Regions from separate parts of the Paenibacillus sp. FSL K6-1230 genome, predicted to be linked through region 2. Evidence: riboswitches for the same ligand, from Rfam matches in the RefSeq annotation. Region 2 holds a riboswitch; the other holds the start of a gene.
The links. Region 2 has a riboswitch for thiamine pyrophosphate ahead of thiS (sulfur carrier protein ThiS). Riboswitches for the same ligand answer to the same signal wherever they lie in the genome.
Positions count from the first base shown of each region.

Region 1: linked by a shared signal. The riboswitch ahead of MKX74_RS11825 (YkoF family thiamine/hydroxymethylpyrimidine-binding protein) and the one ahead of thiS (sulfur carrier protein ThiS) in region 2 are both predicted to bind thiamine pyrophosphate.

Region 1 is NZ_JBBOCK010000001.1:2,659,777-2,667,966, forward strand. Features, by position in the region: gene MKX74_RS11815 (MFS transporter) at 1-379, shown strand, start outside; gene MKX74_RS11820 (aminopeptidase) at 450-1,682, shown strand; TPP riboswitch at 1,753-1,863, shown strand; gene MKX74_RS11825 (YkoF family thiamine/hydroxymethylpyrimidine-binding protein) at 2,026-2,673, shown strand; gene MKX74_RS11830 (ECF transporter S component) at 2,675-3,256, shown strand; gene MKX74_RS11835 (ABC transporter ATP-binding protein) at 3,253-5,469, shown strand; gene MKX74_RS11840 (energy-coupling factor transporter transmembrane component T family protein) at 5,466-6,326, shown strand; gene MKX74_RS11845 (iron-sulfur cluster biosynthesis family protein) at 6,430-6,813, opposite strand; gene MKX74_RS11850 (glutamate synthase subunit beta) at 6,997-8,190, shown strand, end outside.
Region 2 is NZ_JBBOCK010000001.1:3,315,030-3,323,219, forward strand. Features, by position in the region: gene MKX74_RS14385 (thiamine diphosphokinase) at 308-949, shown strand; gene MKX74_RS14390 (IS30 family transposase) at 1,227-2,183, opposite strand; gene MKX74_RS14395 (C40 family peptidase) at 2,627-3,130, shown strand; gene MKX74_RS14400 (response regulator transcription factor) at 3,282-3,992, opposite strand; gene MKX74_RS14405 (thiazole biosynthesis adenylyltransferase ThiF) at 4,098-5,114, opposite strand; gene MKX74_RS14410 (hypothetical protein) at 5,099-5,323, shown strand; gene thiS (sulfur carrier protein ThiS) at 5,921-6,124, opposite strand; TPP riboswitch at 6,439-6,547, opposite strand; gene MKX74_RS14420 (OmpL47-type beta-barrel domain-containing protein) at 6,793-8,190, opposite strand, start outside.

The DNA of each region.
Region 1 (8,190 bases), 660 kb from region 2:
CTTCTGGACATTGCCGTTGATCGCCGCTTCCTGCCTGTCATGGCTGTTACTCCCGCTTGCACCGGCGCTTGTTGTGCTGCTCATCTCGCATATTTTTCTCGGCATCGGAGTGGGTGGGTTCAACCAGCTTGCCTTTAACTTTACCATTGGGGATACGCCCAAGAGTGAACGGCCAATGTTCATTGCGATGTATTCCAGTATGACGGGGCTTGCCTCCTTCGGGGGACCGCTTATTGGCGGGCTGCTGTATGACCGCATGAAAGACCTTCCCGAGCATCTGGGCTGGATTGAGCTATATGGTTTTCCTACAGGGATTGGAATTCTCTTGCTGCTGCTTGCCATGACGGTAGGCAGACGTGTCTTGCTGGCGAAATCTTGAAATGTTCGATATGATAGAATGCGAGGTTTGCCTTGAATTCTATGTTAATGAATCGGAGATGAATGCTGTAATGGAAAATTTTGAACAGCTACTGGCACAATACGCCGAGCTTGTCGTCAAGGTCGGCGTTAATATTCAGCCTGGGCAGGCATTGCGTGTAACTGCACCTGTGGAGACACTGGAACTGACAAGACTCATTGTCAAGGAAGCCTACAAGGCTGGCGCTAAGCATGTGCACGTAGACCTGGAGGATGATGAGCTGGCCAAGGCCAAATTCGAACACGGCGCTGATGAGGTCTTTGACTTCTATCCGCAGTGGGAAGCCGACATGTTGGAGCGGTTCGCCGAGGAAGGTGGTGCGACGCTGTTCATTAAGGTGCCTAATCCTGACCTGTTCGAAGGGATTGATTCGTCGAAGGTATCCAGAGCGAACAAGGCGGCAGCCAAGGCACGCCGCAAATATAGCGAATATACCCGTAATTCCAAGATTAGCTGGTGTCTGATCAAGGCGCCAACGAAGGCTTGGGCGGACAAGGTATTTGCCGATGTTCCTGAAGCGGACCGTATTCGGGTCATGTGGGATACGATCTTCCGCATGAACCGGGTAGGCGAGGGAAATGCCATTGAGAACTGGCAGCAGCATTTGGCTAATCTGAGAGACATGCAGATCAAGCTAATCGATAAAAACTACAAGAAGCTTCACTTCCGCGCACCAGGAACGGACCTGCAGGTCGAGCTGGCTGAAGGGCATCTGTGGGGGGCCTGCGGTGGTCCCAACGCACGTGGGGATATCTTTGTGCCGAATATGCCGACCGAAGAGGTCTTCACGATGCCGAAGCGTGATGGAGTCAACGGAGTCGTGACAAGTACCATGCCGCTCAATTTGAATGGTCAATTGGTGGAGCAATTGAAGCTGACGTTCAAGGATGGTAAGGTTGTTGAATACTCCGCTGCGTCTGGTGAGGAGCATCTGAAGAATCTACTAGCGACGGACGAGGGTGCGCAGTACCTTGGAGAGGTAGCGCTTGTTCCTCACGATTCGCCCATCTCGAATCTGAACCGTATCTTTTACAATACAGGTGTGGATGAGAATGCATCCTGCCATCTGGCCTTGGGAAGCGCCTACCCGGGAACGATGAAGGGTGGAACGGAGCTATCGGAGGAGGAGCTGCTGCGTCGTGGCTGCAATGTCAGCTTGACACATGTGGACTTTATGATTGGCTCAGCTGAGATGGATATTGACGGAGAATTACAGGATGGTACGGTGGAAGCGGTATTCCGTAAAGGGAACTGGGCGTACTAATTGCTAATTTCTCCTTTACAACAAGGGGAAACCCTGTATAATGAGTACCGATTGGAATACAATTGAATGAGACATGCACTAGGGGTGCCTTTATTGGCTGAGAGACCTGTCCGGTGGACGTGGTTAACCCTTCTTACCCGATCTAGATCATACTAGCGTGGGGAAGTGCAGTGACTGACAGAATTATTAGGCTAATGCTATTACTAGTGTTAGATTACCTATAGGTCATTGTACAGCCGCACGCATACAGCGTGCGGTTTTTTCGTGCGGGTAGCTGTCACAGAAGCATTCCAACGAATCTTCTATGGGAAAGAGGCTGAGCAAAATGAACGAAGGAAGCACCATGAGCAGCAAGGCTGAAGGAAGCACGCAGCAACAAAGTGTACAGGGACAAGCATGTGGGACAAGTCGAATTGTAGGCTGTCGCTTCTCCCTGTATCCCATGAGCAATCATTTCGTGGACATTATCATGGATGCTCTGAGCAAGGTAGACACTTCCAAAGTATGGAGCAAGACGGATGATGTCAGTACCTGTATACGTGGACGAATGGAGCATGTATTCGATGTCACGAAGGCGATCTTCCTGCAGGCGGCGAATAGCGGAGAGCATGTCGTCTTGAATGGTACGTTCTCCATCGGTTGCCCAGGGGATACGGAGGGGGATGTATTCATGTCCGAGAATGATCAGCGAATGAATGAGATGAACAGTGCAGCAATTCCTATTCAGACAGCCGCTCAGTTCGCGCTATATCCGATGGGAACTACCGATTACATGAAAAAAATATACGGAGCTGTAGAGATCGCTCAAGAGCATGGAACCTTCGGTGGAGGTGTGCATTATGCGAGCAGGCTGGATGGTGATGCTAACTGGGTGTTCGCTACCCTGGAGCAGTCATTCACTCATACACAAGAGAGTGTATCTCATGTGGTCATGACCGTGAATCTCTCCTGCAACAGTCCTTCTTCTCGCGCAAGAAAGGAGGAAGCCTAAGATGTCCTCTTGGAAGCTTCGGGATATTATTGTGCTCAGCTCGCTATCTGTCGTGTTCGCGGTCGTATACTTGCTGTTTTTGCAGGTAGGGAATGTTCTGACGGGATTCATGGGACCGATGGGGTATGAGGTCATCTTCGGCATCTGGTTCATCGTGTCCATCATTACTGCTTATATCATTCGTAGGCCAGGGGTAGCCCTGTTGTCTGAGACGATTGCCGGAATAGTAGAGGTGCTAATCGGGAATACCGTAGGACCGATTCTGATTGTGTCAGCAATTATTCAGGGACTTGGCGCTGAGGTGGTATTCGCAGCCTTCCGCTACCGTCGATATAATCTGGCTGTACTTATGCTGGCTGGTATGGGGGCAGCTGTATTCAGCTTCATTTGGGGCTACTTCCGTTCAGGCTTTGCAGCTCTGTCTATGGATCTGGTGCTTGCTATGCTGATTGTACGAATCATTAGTGGGGCATTGCTTGCTGGCTTATTGGGTAAATGGATCGCGGATGCTCTGGCTTCAACAGGAGTGTTACGCAGCTTTCCGATTGCCAAGACTCGTTCGCAGAGCGCATACAAGGCATGACACAGGATAAGAGGAGAACTGGAACGGAGAAGAGAGTGAGTTGCACCCCAAGCTATGCCCTAGAGACTAGAGCGCTGTCTATGTGCTTCGAGGAAGGCAGCTCTGAAATCATCAATGAGGTATCTCTGAACCTGGTACAGGGAGAATTGCTATTGCTTCTTGGTCCCAGTGGTGGTGGGAAAAGCTCACTGGCGCTCTGTTTGAATGGAATTTATCCGCATGCGGTTGACAGCCTTGTATGTGGGGAAGTGTGGCTCTACAACGAGCTGCTACTAGAGGCCAATCCTGCTCAGATCGCTCAGCGGGTGGGGATTGTCTTTCAGGATGTGGATAGTCAATTCTGTATGCTGCGAGTGGAAGAGGAGCTGGCGTTCTGTCTGGAGAACATCGGCTGTCCGAGAAATGAGATGGAAGCTCGTATCGTATCGGCACTGGGGCTGGCTGGGTTAAGCGATTACAGACAAGCTTACATTCACAGTCTGTCTGGAGGAATGAAGCAGCAGCTAGCGATTGCCTGTGCCTTGGTGCTGCGGCCTTCAATTCTGATTCTGGATGAGCCAACCTCGAATCTGGACCCCATTGCTGCTACCGCACTGGCGGCTCGCATTCGTGAGATCCAGCAGGCCGAAGAGCTGACAGTACTGCTTATCGAGCACCAACTGGATGAATGGATGTATGCCGTAGATCGCATTGCCGCGCTTGATCAACGGGGGAGTCTGTTCTATCAAGGATCGCCTCACGAGTACTTTAGAAGGTACTCATCGAAGGCTCAAGAGCTTGGTATTTGGCAGCCCAGAGCTGTTACTTTGCATCGTCAGCTTATTAAAGAGCTTGCTGGGCGGGTCAGCACAGATAGTGATGCCGAGAGTACCAAGCAGCAGGTTATGAACGTACCCATGAGCAAGGAAAGTAGTTCCAAGCTATTGGTTACTGAAGTAGGGTATACCCAAACGCCGACTCTTGAAAGGAGTGCTGAATACGAGCAATTGCTGTTAAGCCAGCATGAAATTGGGGATTGGCAGGCAGTGGAGGGCGCGCTTCCTTTGACCCTCAATGAGCTATGGCAATTATGGAGTATCCAGCCCCAACAGGTCCGTAAGGCAGCTCTGAAGGCTGTATCTTCAATCAGGGAACATATGATATCCGCTCAGCAGAAATCCCGAGCAGGCGAGTTGGCAGCAGCCAATACATCGACAACAGGCGTATTCGACTCATCTGGAAAGCCACCGAAGCTGTTGCTTGCAGCACATGAGCTGGTGTATTCCCATGGAAGAAGCCCTAAGCGTCGTTATAGCTTCTTAAAGAAACGAAAGTCAGCACATGTTGAGATATCAGCAAAACCTGCGCAAGCAACGCAAGCAACACAAGCAACACATCAAATACACCATGTGTCGCTACATGTTCATGAAGGTGAATTTGTGGCGTTGGCAGGTCCGAACGGTGCTGGGAAGTCTACGCTTGCTAGTCTCCTAACAGGCCTGCTTGCTCCGGCGTCAGGGCATGTATACGTTAATGGCAGGAGCATGGATGATTGGCGCGAGGAGGAACTGCGACGCCAGATTGGCTTGGTATTCCAGCATCCAGAGCATCAATTTGTGACGGATTCCGTCTATGACGAGTTAGCTTATACACTTAGACTGCGACAGGAGTGGTCAGAAGGGCAGATCGAGAAGCGGGTGGAGGCTGTACTGAAGCAATATCGACTTGAGGAGCAACGTGATATGAGTCCATTTTCCCTTAGTCAAGGGCAGAAGCGCAGGCTGAGCGTCGCAGCTATGCTCATGGATGACCAGCGTATTCTAATCTGTGATGAGCCTACCTATGGGCAGGACGCATATGCATCGTTGGAGCTGATGCAAGCACTACGTAGCCGGGCTGAGCAGGGAAAGGCGGTGCTTATGATCACACATGATATGGAATGGGTACGCCAATTTGCTACAAGAGTGATTGTGCTACAAGCAGGCCACATTGTCTTCGATGACACGCCTGCCGCATTGTGGAAGCTGACCAAGCAGGAATTGGACATGATGCATCTGAAACTACCACTTGTTGAACGGTTCAGTCAGCTGTTATCAGATTCCTTAAGTAACTCATTAGATGAGTCACCTAAGGAATCACTGAATGCATCATGGTCAGGGTCACTTGCGGGCGCCGTGAACGCATCAACGATTGGAAGCAGTGAGCCTTCTGTAAGACAAGGAGGGCTCCGATGACTGTCCCAAGGTCCATGAACCGTGCTGGATCGTTCAATTCAGGCAACACGGTAGCGCCCAAGAGAGCTCTGATCCGGCTTGAGATGCTCAATCCTAGTATGAAGGCATTGACGGTGACATTATGTGTGCTCTTTTTGTCCTTTGCCTTCGATCCTGTGACTCCATTTGTAGCATTGGTCTTCACGGTGGCTGTAACTTGGCTCGCCGGGGACATATCCTGGCGGAGATGGCTGTTGCTGTTCACTCCATTTGTCATCATGGCCCTCGGATATATATGGACTGCTGCACTATTTCCGCGGGAGGACACCGTGTTGCTGTCACCAGTATTGCTCAGCATTGGACCATTGGAGATCACTGAAGCTGTCTGGCATACAGCTCTATCACTTGGCTTAAGGACGTTGATCTTCTCGGCCTTGTCCCTGCTCTTCATCCTTACTACAGACCCGGTTCACTTCATATTAAGTCTGATGCAGCAATGCAAGCTGCCTCCGAAGCTCGCTTACGGGATATTGGCAGGCTTCCGCTTCCTTCCACTATTTCGGGAAGAACTGCGAATCATGCAGCAGGCACATCGCATGCGTGGTGTAGGCAAAGAGCGGGGTTGGGGCAAGCTGCTACGTGCTGTGAAGCGATATTCTATACCGCTGTTGGCGAGTGCGATTCGCAAATCCGAGCGTGTAGCCGTCGCCATGATTTCCAGAGGATTTACAGGGGAAGCGCATCGCGAGTTCTATGTCCAATGGAGAATAACCAAGGCCGATTGGTGCTTCCTTCTGCTGATGCTTGGCGGTGTAGCGGTTAGCTATGCGCTTGCAGCGCTCTTCGGTACATTAGAGTGGTATCGGGGACAACTGTAGCGAGTATACATTCATCATGCTTGTGAAAAAACCTCTCCACCGCTGGCCGAATGAACGGTAAGCGTGGAGAGGTTTTTTGAGTATCGTAGGCCACTCTGTGTTATTAGTTCTGCTGGATCAGGCAGCTTGCTGCTGACTCATCTGCAATGATGTCCGACTTGCCTGGGTTAGCGCGCAGATCATAGATTCGGATATTGGTGCTGTAAGTACCGGAATCCCCAACAAGGCTGAAGGAAGGGAAGTTGGGTTCTGCATCGAGTCGCATCGCCTCCTCCAGATTGTGCCGCTGCTTGGGGTCAACGAAGATCGGCACTGCATTGGTCTCCAGCAACTCGTCCAAAGACTCCGGCTGATCCACAATACGGAGTACAATGACCCCATTACAGCCACAGCCCTCGGTATCATATAGCAATTTAAAGTGTCCTGAACGTCCTTCGAGCGCTTCTGTCATACGCTGAGCGGCCAATTCACTGATTTGAATATGCATGATTGTCACTCCTATCTAAGTGTCTATATATAGCTATTATTATCCATTATAACACCATTACGTGACGTAGTTCATTTCTGGTATTTCCATCCGATGGTAAGCTAGTGTCATTTATTTAAACATTTGGTTCTTTGCAGGCGTCTTTCGATCGACCAATACGAGTGATGACCGGAGGGATTTGGAATGGGAAAAGTTACTGGCTTTATGGAATTCGAACGCAGGAGCCTGACGGAGGAGCAGGTGTCGGACAGGATTGAGGGGTGGTGTGAATTCTCCATGCCGTGGGATAAGGAGACACTACAGACTCAGGCTGCCCGTTGTATGGACTGTGGGACACCATTCTGCCATGCAGGACGACTACTGAATGGCATGACGGCAGGCTGCCCGCTTCATAATCTGATTCCCGAATGGAATGATCTCGTATATCGTGGAGGCTGGCACGATGCATTGTCCAGACTATACAAGACGAATCCTTTTCCAGAGTTCACAGGCAGAGTGTGCCCTGCTCCCTGTGAAGGCTCCTGTACACTGGGGCTAAGCCGCAACCCAGTAGCGATTAAGGCCATTGAGAAATCCCTTGCAGACATGGGCTTCGAGGAGGACTGGATTCAGCCTAATCCTCCTCAGTCAAGAACAGGAAGAACGATTGCCGTTGTGGGATCAGGTCCTGCAGGGCTTGCCTGCGCCTGGGAGCTGAATCAGGAAGGACACTCGGTAACGGTCCTGGAACGGGCAGATCGTATTGGCGGACTCCTGATGTACGGCATTCCCAACATGAAGCTGGACAAGGAGATTGTGAACAGAAGAGTAGAAATTCTTAAGGCAGAAGGGATTCGTTTCATTACAGGCGTGGCAGTTGGCACGGATATTCTATTGGAGCAGCTTCACGCAGAGTATGACGCTGTAGTTCTATGCGCAGGAGCCACCAAGCCTAGAGAACTGCAGGTAGAGGGAAGACAGCTGGCTGGTGTACACCAAGCTATGGATTATTTGACTTCCAGCACCCGTAGCGTACTGAGTCAAGGGATGGAGGAGGAAGCGATTACAGCGTGTGGGAAGGATGTCGTCGTCATCGGTGGCGGAGATACCGGCACCGATTGTGTTGCGACAGCAATCCGGCAGGGTTGCCGAAGCGTGACGCAACTGGAGATTATGCCGCAGGCGCCACTCAGCAGAGGAGGGACTAACCCGTGGCCGGAATGGCCCAAGGTTCGCAAGACGGATTATGGGCAAGCAGAGGCAATTGAACGGTTCGGGCAGGACCCACGCTGCTATCAGATTGCTACGACCCGTCTGGAAGGAGATGCAGGGGATCGGGTAACCACAGTGCGTACGATTCAGGTAGAATGGCAGCGTGACGAAGCTGGGCGGATGCTT
Region 2 (8,190 bases):
GGCATGTCGCCGAATTGTGCAAGAGAATAATCAACGTTATACTATAAAACGATCAAATTGAATGGAGATGTTCGAATCAGCAAATACTCCATGTCTCACCAGCGTAAAAAATAAGCTGGCTACATCCATACAATCCATACAATACATAATGTAAAATTGATTCAGCCCGTGTGGAATACAAGTCTGGTACTTCGGCCCTCACCCCGATCCGCTTACATAGGACCAGCAACATGAACAACAGACTGAACCTTAGCTTCAGAAGTACACCAGGCGGCAAGCTAGCTTTAAATATCAAGGAGATGAGAACGTGACACATAAGCGTGTAGTAATCTACTCAGGGGGACAGCTTCACGAGGAGGATTGGAAAGAAATTCAGGCAAATGATTTTATTATCGGCGCGGACCGCGGAGCACTCTACTTGATGCAGCATCATATACCGATCCATCTCGCTGTCGGGGATTTCGATTCCATCCTTCCAGAACAACTTCATCAGATTGAAGACTACGCAGAACGACTCTTGGCCTGCGATGCCGTAGACAAAGATCTTACTGATACAGAGCTGGCTATCGAGCTGGCGCTGAAGCAGCAGCCTGATGAGATCCTTCTGCTAGGCGCCACAGGAACGAGGATGGACCATACTTTGGCTAACATTCAGCTGCTAATGCAGGTGTTACAGCATCGCATACCTTGCAGCATCAAGGATTCGAATAATTACATCATGCTCACAGACTCATCGTTGGAAGTGAAATCTATGGGATACCCCTATATCTCACTTCTTCCGCTGAGCCCTGAGGTGACAGGGATTACGCTGGAGGGCTTCAAGTACCCGTTAGTAGATGCCACACTCAAGCTCGGACAATCTTTAGGCATTAGTAATCACCTGGCGGGAGATGCAGGGGTGGTCACCATCTGTAGCGGAGTACTTCTCGTGATTCAAAGCCGAGACTGAGCTGGACAATCATGCTGATTGAATTATACGCACCTTGGAGAATATCACCTTAAAGCGACAGATATTATATGATAACCGTTGGGCAAATATAGTACGGGGCAAGCCGGTGCTGTTTGTAGTTAGAACATACTAGATAGATGTATTATCATACCTGTTATGCCTCATTACTCGTTCATTTTATTAATACACCTCTGTAAGATGTTTGTTTCCTGACTATACGTATTAGCACGTTTGCCAGAGTATTTCCCCTCACAATTTAATTAATAAAGACGGATTGTCAAGCCAAGTGCGACAGTTCCTCTGAAAAGGATTCGTGAGCGGTCCTCCAGTCCAGACATTTACGTGGTCTTTGGTTGATCAAGTGCAGAGCGTTTTCCAGAGCTTCATCCGTGATTTGCGCGAAATCGGTCCCCTTGGGGAAAAACTCTCGCAAGAGGCCGTTGGCATTCTCATTCGAGCCGCGTTGCCAGGAGGAATACGGATCTGCGAAATACACCTGTACGCCATGAGTAGCTTCCAAGCTGGCGTAACAGGCAAACTCCTTGCCACGGTCTGCGGTAGCGGTTTGAAATGCATGGGTAGGATACTGTGAGGCCGCTACACCAAAGGCAATCTCCATGGACAACGCGGTACGGTCTGGCATCCGAATGGCGGTGTACAAGCGGGTTTTGCGTTCGATAAACGTGGCCAAGCAGCCCTTGCTTTTCCCACGGCCTGAGACGACTGTATCGAGCTCCCAATGGCCGAAGGTCTCCCGGGAACGAACCACTTTCGGACGCTGAGAGATGGCCTTACCCACAGCGAACTTGCCGCGTGTCTCTGCAGGTCTCTGCCGTTTACCTTTGTGCCGTAAAACCGTAAGCACGCCTTTTACCAAACGGCCTGTATACAGCCAGCGATAGATCGTTTTAAAACATACCATCGCTTGACCCTCCTGACGCAATCGCTCTACGGTTTGCTCCGGAGACCAGGTCGCCTGAAGCTTTTCTTCGATGCGACTCGCCAGTTCTAGATTCCACTTACCTCCGGAAACTGACGCCTTACGGCGCTGGACATAGCCCTCTTGCGAGTTCTCCGCGCAGTACGGGTGTTCTGCTGCATTTCGGCGGAGTTCACGGCCAATGGTGGCATGATGTCTGCCAAGTTCCTTGGCAATCGCTCTGGTACTTTTCCCCTGCTGGTGGAGGATTTCTAGCTTGCTTCGCTCGATTATGCTAAGATGTGTGTAGCTCATGGTGGATTCTCCTTGTGTGAATGTGGTGTAGGAACCTTCATTCTACACGAATCCGGCCATGGGCTCTTTGGTATATTTATTTCCAGTAGGTGTCGCACTTCATATTACAATCCGTCTAAAGATTAAAAAACTCGAAATACAAAGTTACAATTTTGTAATTTATACAACCCATGATCCACGCTGCTAGAGATCAACAAATGAGGAGAAGAACCTTGATATATAAAGGTTTCTTCTCTTTTTCAACTCTCCATAAATCACAAAATTTGTTTCATGTTATAATTTTAATCATTTTTTCATAAAAGCCACAAAAGCGCTGTACGAGTAGATTTTCATGACTTCATCCAACTTTTAGGAAGTTACAAAACTGTTATACTCATTCCAGGAAAGCGGACAAGCATTCATCTCGCATGAATGACTACACATTTCTTGGAGGTACACACATCATGAATTTACAACCAATGTTTAAGAAAATTGCAACTGTTGGATTTGCAGTCTCCATCGGCCTCGGTGCCGTTGCTATATATGACGCACAGCCGGTTCAAGCCGCAACAGCTACAAGCCAGTCCACTGCTGACAGCCTATTGAAATACGGAAAAAAATACATGGGAACCCCTTATGATTTCGGCGCTTCTACTAAAACAACCAGAGTTTTCGATTGCTCCTCGTTTATGCAACATATTTTTGAAAAGTACGGGGTTGATCTGCCAAGAACATCGGCTGCTCAATCCAAAGAAGGCAAAGCGGTATCCAAGTCTAATCTGCGCAAAGGAGACCTGGTATTCTTCTCCAGTGGCAGTCGTGCCACCGGGAAAAATGTAACTCACGTCGCAGTGTATGCAGGCAATGGCAAAATACTTCATACCTACGGCAAGCCAGGTGTGACGATCTCCGATCTGAACTCCGGTACATGGAAGAGAACCTATCTGAAGGCTCGTCGCGTACTTTAGTCCGCCCTAATGCATTATAGTAAGTAGTACAGAACAACTTAGTCCGAATATCCACCAAAAACAAAGTGCTCTGCATGGCTGCCAACAGCCAATGCGAGCACTTTTTCTATAATCATGAATTTGCGTTAGTTTTTCACAAATAAGCTTGTACTCATTCGGGCTGAGCAATATAATAGCCTATCCCGCGCTTGGTGCGAATTAGCTTTTGCCTATGGCCGCGATCCAGCTTCTTCCTCAAATGTCTTATGTAGACGTCCACCACATTCGTATCAGAGATATAGTCATGCTCCCATACATGTCGTAGGATTTCGCGACGACTGCATACCCTGTTCACTTGCAAAGCAAGATACAGCAGCAGATCAAATTCCTTGGGCGTAAGCTCCACTTCAATTCCAGCACGCCACACTTGTCTAATTTCCTGGTGAATAATCATATCCCCGATCTCCAGCTCACTCTGCATACGATGCCTCGGGCGGGTACAGCGTAATACATTTCGTACTCTTGCCAAGACAATTGAGGTATCCTCTGCAACATGAACTACGTCCTTGGCACCAGCCTCGAAGCTGGCAACTACATTTTCAGGGTCGTAGCGATCTAGTAGGAAAATTACAGGAATGTGCGGAGCGCACATCCTCAGCGCAGTTAAAATATCCTGTGGCAGACTCTCCAAAGATAACCTTCCCTTAACCTCCATCAGCATGATATCCGTACTCATTGCTTGCAGCCAGTCTACAGCCTCTTCACGATGGTGTATAGATTTCACTTTATACCCATCCGCTGTGAGCGCCAGTATAATCTCCATTTTATCCTCTTCACTCAGGATCAGGATCATGTCCTCCAATACTCTCACCCGTTTGCTCAATCTGAGCCTTCCTTCGTTTAAACACAAGCCCGTCTCTATACTCCAAAGGAAAGCTCGTCATCAGTATGGGTAGATTCACTCTTGGACATTCAGGGAGCGCTAGGCTTAACCAAAATATCGGTGATAGAGACTTCTAGCTCGCGCAATATCCTTGGTGCCATGAATCAGTGCACGACCATCCGGGAACAGCACAATTCGATTCTCTCCAAGATCCAGTGATAGCAGAAACGGGTTCAATGTTACTTGAGCACCCGCTTTCTCCAATTGCTCAGCCATATCCTTGAGCGAAATCTGTAGCTTGCGCGAAGGTCTGATCTGAACTGTATCTCTCCCGCATAGCACGTCTGTTTTTTGTCGGTTGGCCGCATCCAGATAAGGATAACGCGGGGCTGGTCCACAGGATGGACAGTCCGCTTTTTTTGCATTATTGACCCCAATCGCTACATGCTCATTTCGCCAAACATCAAATGAGAGTAGCTTGTCTCGTAGTACATCTTCATGCCCGCTGAGCAGCTTCAGTGCTTCAGAGGTCTGATGTGCTGTCACGAGTTGTACAGCCTGTGGCAAAATACCAGACGTATCGCATGTATCTCCACCAAGTGGAACACTACCCAGCAGGCAGCTCAGACAAGGCGTTTTCCCTGGTATAAATGTATAAGTAATACCGTAGCTTCCCACACATCCACCATAGATCCAAGGGATGCCATACTTACAGGCAATATCGTTTATCAGTAATCTTGTATCAAAATTATCGGTCGCATCCATGATGATGTCTGCGCCAGCAATGAGCTCTTCCAGTTCCTCCACATTTACATCCAGCACGTGCGCATGGATCTTCACCGAGGAATTGATGGCAGAAAGTCTATTAAGAGCAGCAATCGCCTTTGGCGTTCGTGAGATCGCATCATTCTCATCGTACAGCTGCTGACGCTGTAAATTACTCCATTCGACATAATCACGATCTGCAATCGTTAAGGTACCAATGCCTGAGCGGACAAGGGTTTCCGCTATCCCTGTACCCAGGGCACCCGCACCAATGATGAGTGCATGCGAGGTTGATAGACGCCGCTGGCCCTCACTCCCGAACGGAGCAAAACGGATTTGTCTTGAGTACCGTTCCATATCATAAGCGCTGTCAGCCTGCTTGTGGTCTTGGTAGTCTTGGTGGTCTTGGTGGTCTTGGTAGTCTTGGTGGTCTTGGTGGTCTTGGTGGTCTTGGTGGTCTTGGTAATCTTGAATTTCACTTGGTTCTGCTGATTCACTCACGTACATACCATTCCTTCCGATGGGCTGCTTGCCACAGCTTGTGGCTTGATCATAATCATTGCTAGCTTAGATCCGTATCTACCCCTAAGAACAACGGAGCTTAATTGGATCTGTTCCCTAGTTCTACTCCCTAGTTCTACTCCCTAGTTCTACTCACTGGTTCTACTCACTGGTTCTACTCTCACAAGTCTACTCGTTGACTTTGCTATTGTTAAGGAACCAGCGAACTCTTGATAACAGTAAGGAGCGGAAAGTGGAGCGCGATAACTGGCCCCATTTTGTCCTTATTTTTGTCCGTACTTTTGTCCCTATGCTACAGCGGAGAGGAACAGATGACGGTATGCAAGATAAGGTTAATGCAAAGGAATGACTGATCACTTCTACACTTAATCATATCATACAATTCGGGAACCGGGGGAGCTGTGCAATTGTTGCATCCTTCTCATATGGAACACCTGAAATATTTCGTGACAGCCCATAACACTAACAGGTCAGTATGTCTTGATAAATCCCCTCTGCTTCAGTTTCAATCATCGTACAATTAATGCAACACTTTCACCTTTAGATGCTTCAAACACGTGTTTGTGTATATCCAGATATACAAATACCTGTATCCAGCAGTAATCAGGAGCTACTCTGTTTGAATATTATGTGCAACATGTTTAACCACCGCCTACAAAATGGACAATCTCTATTCGATCTCCGTCACACAATACTGCTTGATGATGCATATCCCGCACCAAAATTCTCCGATTGAGCTCTACTACAACAGTCTTCACCTGTAAATCGAGCTCGCTCAGCAGCTGATCAACCCGATTAATATGTGCTCCGAACGTCATGTCTTGCCCATTAATCTTTAGCCTCATGTTTTTATCTCCTCCTATTCAAAATATTAGCAAGCCAAAACTTACCCTAGTAGCTTTATGCCCCCTTTTCCCTCTGTAATGACATATACTTCTATCAATAATTGCCCCTTTCACATTACAAAGTACTAGTCCCGAGCAGTAAACAAATATGAAAGTAAAGGGAAAACAAAAAACCACTTTCCAGAAGGAAAGTGGTGAAATAAGCTCAAGGATATACAATAGACAGGCCAATGCGTATACCCGTAAGACCCAAAGCCAATACGCACAAAACCGTAGCTTATACAAAGTAAGCTCAAGTCAAGCTGTCTAAATGCATCCAATTATCACCACTTCCCTACGCTGGCATAATCCAGATCAGGTGCAAAGGGTCCGGAACACAATTGTTCCATCTCAGCCAGTTGCTCGGCTCCCCTAGTGTTGTCTTTTTAATTATTCATTTTAGCTGCAGATCAATAACGGGTAGTTAGGAGAATACATGATATTCTCTTTTAACAACGCTTATTAACTAAATGATCAAACTCTTATAACTAGTCAAGAATGACTATATACTGCTTCACATTTTATTGTAGAGCTAGTTAAGTTCAAATCTTGATCCGAATTGGAAGATGATGTAATCGTATCATAACACATTGAAAATTGTAAAGTGCTGTGCGGGTAGCCTCTACGTCTCAGTTCAAATAATGCAGCAAATTATAGATCATCTCGGCTGCCTCTGCACGAGTCACGTAATGCTTCGGACGAAAAGTTCCGTCTGGATATCCCTGAAGCAAGGAGAGCTGTGTGAGTCCCAGTACTTCTTCTCGGGCCCACCCTGCTATTAGAAGCTCATCATTATATCGCTCTTCTCCCCCTGCCGTTCCGTCTTGCTCAGTGACATTCCCAAGCATTTTAGAGGCCTGTTCCCTTGAAATCAATTGATCAGGAGCAAATACATCATCCGAAAACCCCCGTGCTACCACATGCTTAATTGCCGATTTCAACTCTGGAATATACCACTCAGTAGGCTGAATATCTTTAAACGTTAATATCGTATCCTCTTCAGGCAACTGTAGGGCACGAACTATCATAGCTGTAAATTCTGCTCGGGTGACCTCCCGTTCCGGCTCATACGTCCTGTCAGAAGTTCCTTTTACAATACCTCGGTCAGCTAGTTCTTGTATTTTGGCACGATTGAAAGTACGCTCGATGTCTTTAAATCCTGCACCAGAAAAATTGCTACTCTCATCCCCTAAATCTCCCTTTGGGGCTGGTATGGTAACTAGTGAATCTTTAATTTGTGATCCAGCATTTATAACATTGTCTTCCTTAATCATCTCAGTGGTAGCTGTCATAGGAGTAAATGTCTTAGCACTGGACTTGGTACGTTCCTTAATATTCTTCGTTGAGCTCCTAGCCCCTTGGCCGTTCTCCGTCCAGATGTCCAGTTCGTAACTTGTTCCACTCTTCAGCGGCTCCCATACAAACACAGGATCTCTGCCTTTGTAAATGACCATCCCTTTATTCATAATGACAATCGTATCGTTAGGTTGGGTATTTCCGACTGTTATCGTAATAGAAGTGTGCTTGGATTCCACCTCAACTGAAAATCCACTATCAGGCAAGGTTTCAAAGCTAACCTCATAAGGCTCGCTAGTGCCACTGCTATTCACAGGCTCAACGCTGACGACATGACGCTCTGAACTGTCAAAGCCTTCAAAAGAGTATGTCAAGTCCATCGTGTCGCCTAACAGCTTTCCATCTAAGTAAACTTGGTAATAATCCGCTCCGGATATCTGATTCCATTCTGCGGTAGCCCTTGACGTTGTAATGTCCTTCATCCATACATCGTTCTGCTTTACAGGGCTCGGATATGTCCTCCAGTAGAATTCCCCTGGTAACCCGTTACCTGACTCATTTATAGCAATGACCTTATACGTATAGTTAATTCCAGGTTCAAGTTTCAAGACTGACATGCGTGCCTCGCTCACAACGCCAAGCTCCTCTTTCCCTTGGTAAACGATGTACTTTGTTGCACCTTTAACAGGCTCCCATGTCAATGTGAACGATCGGTCTTCTGGATTTTCTGC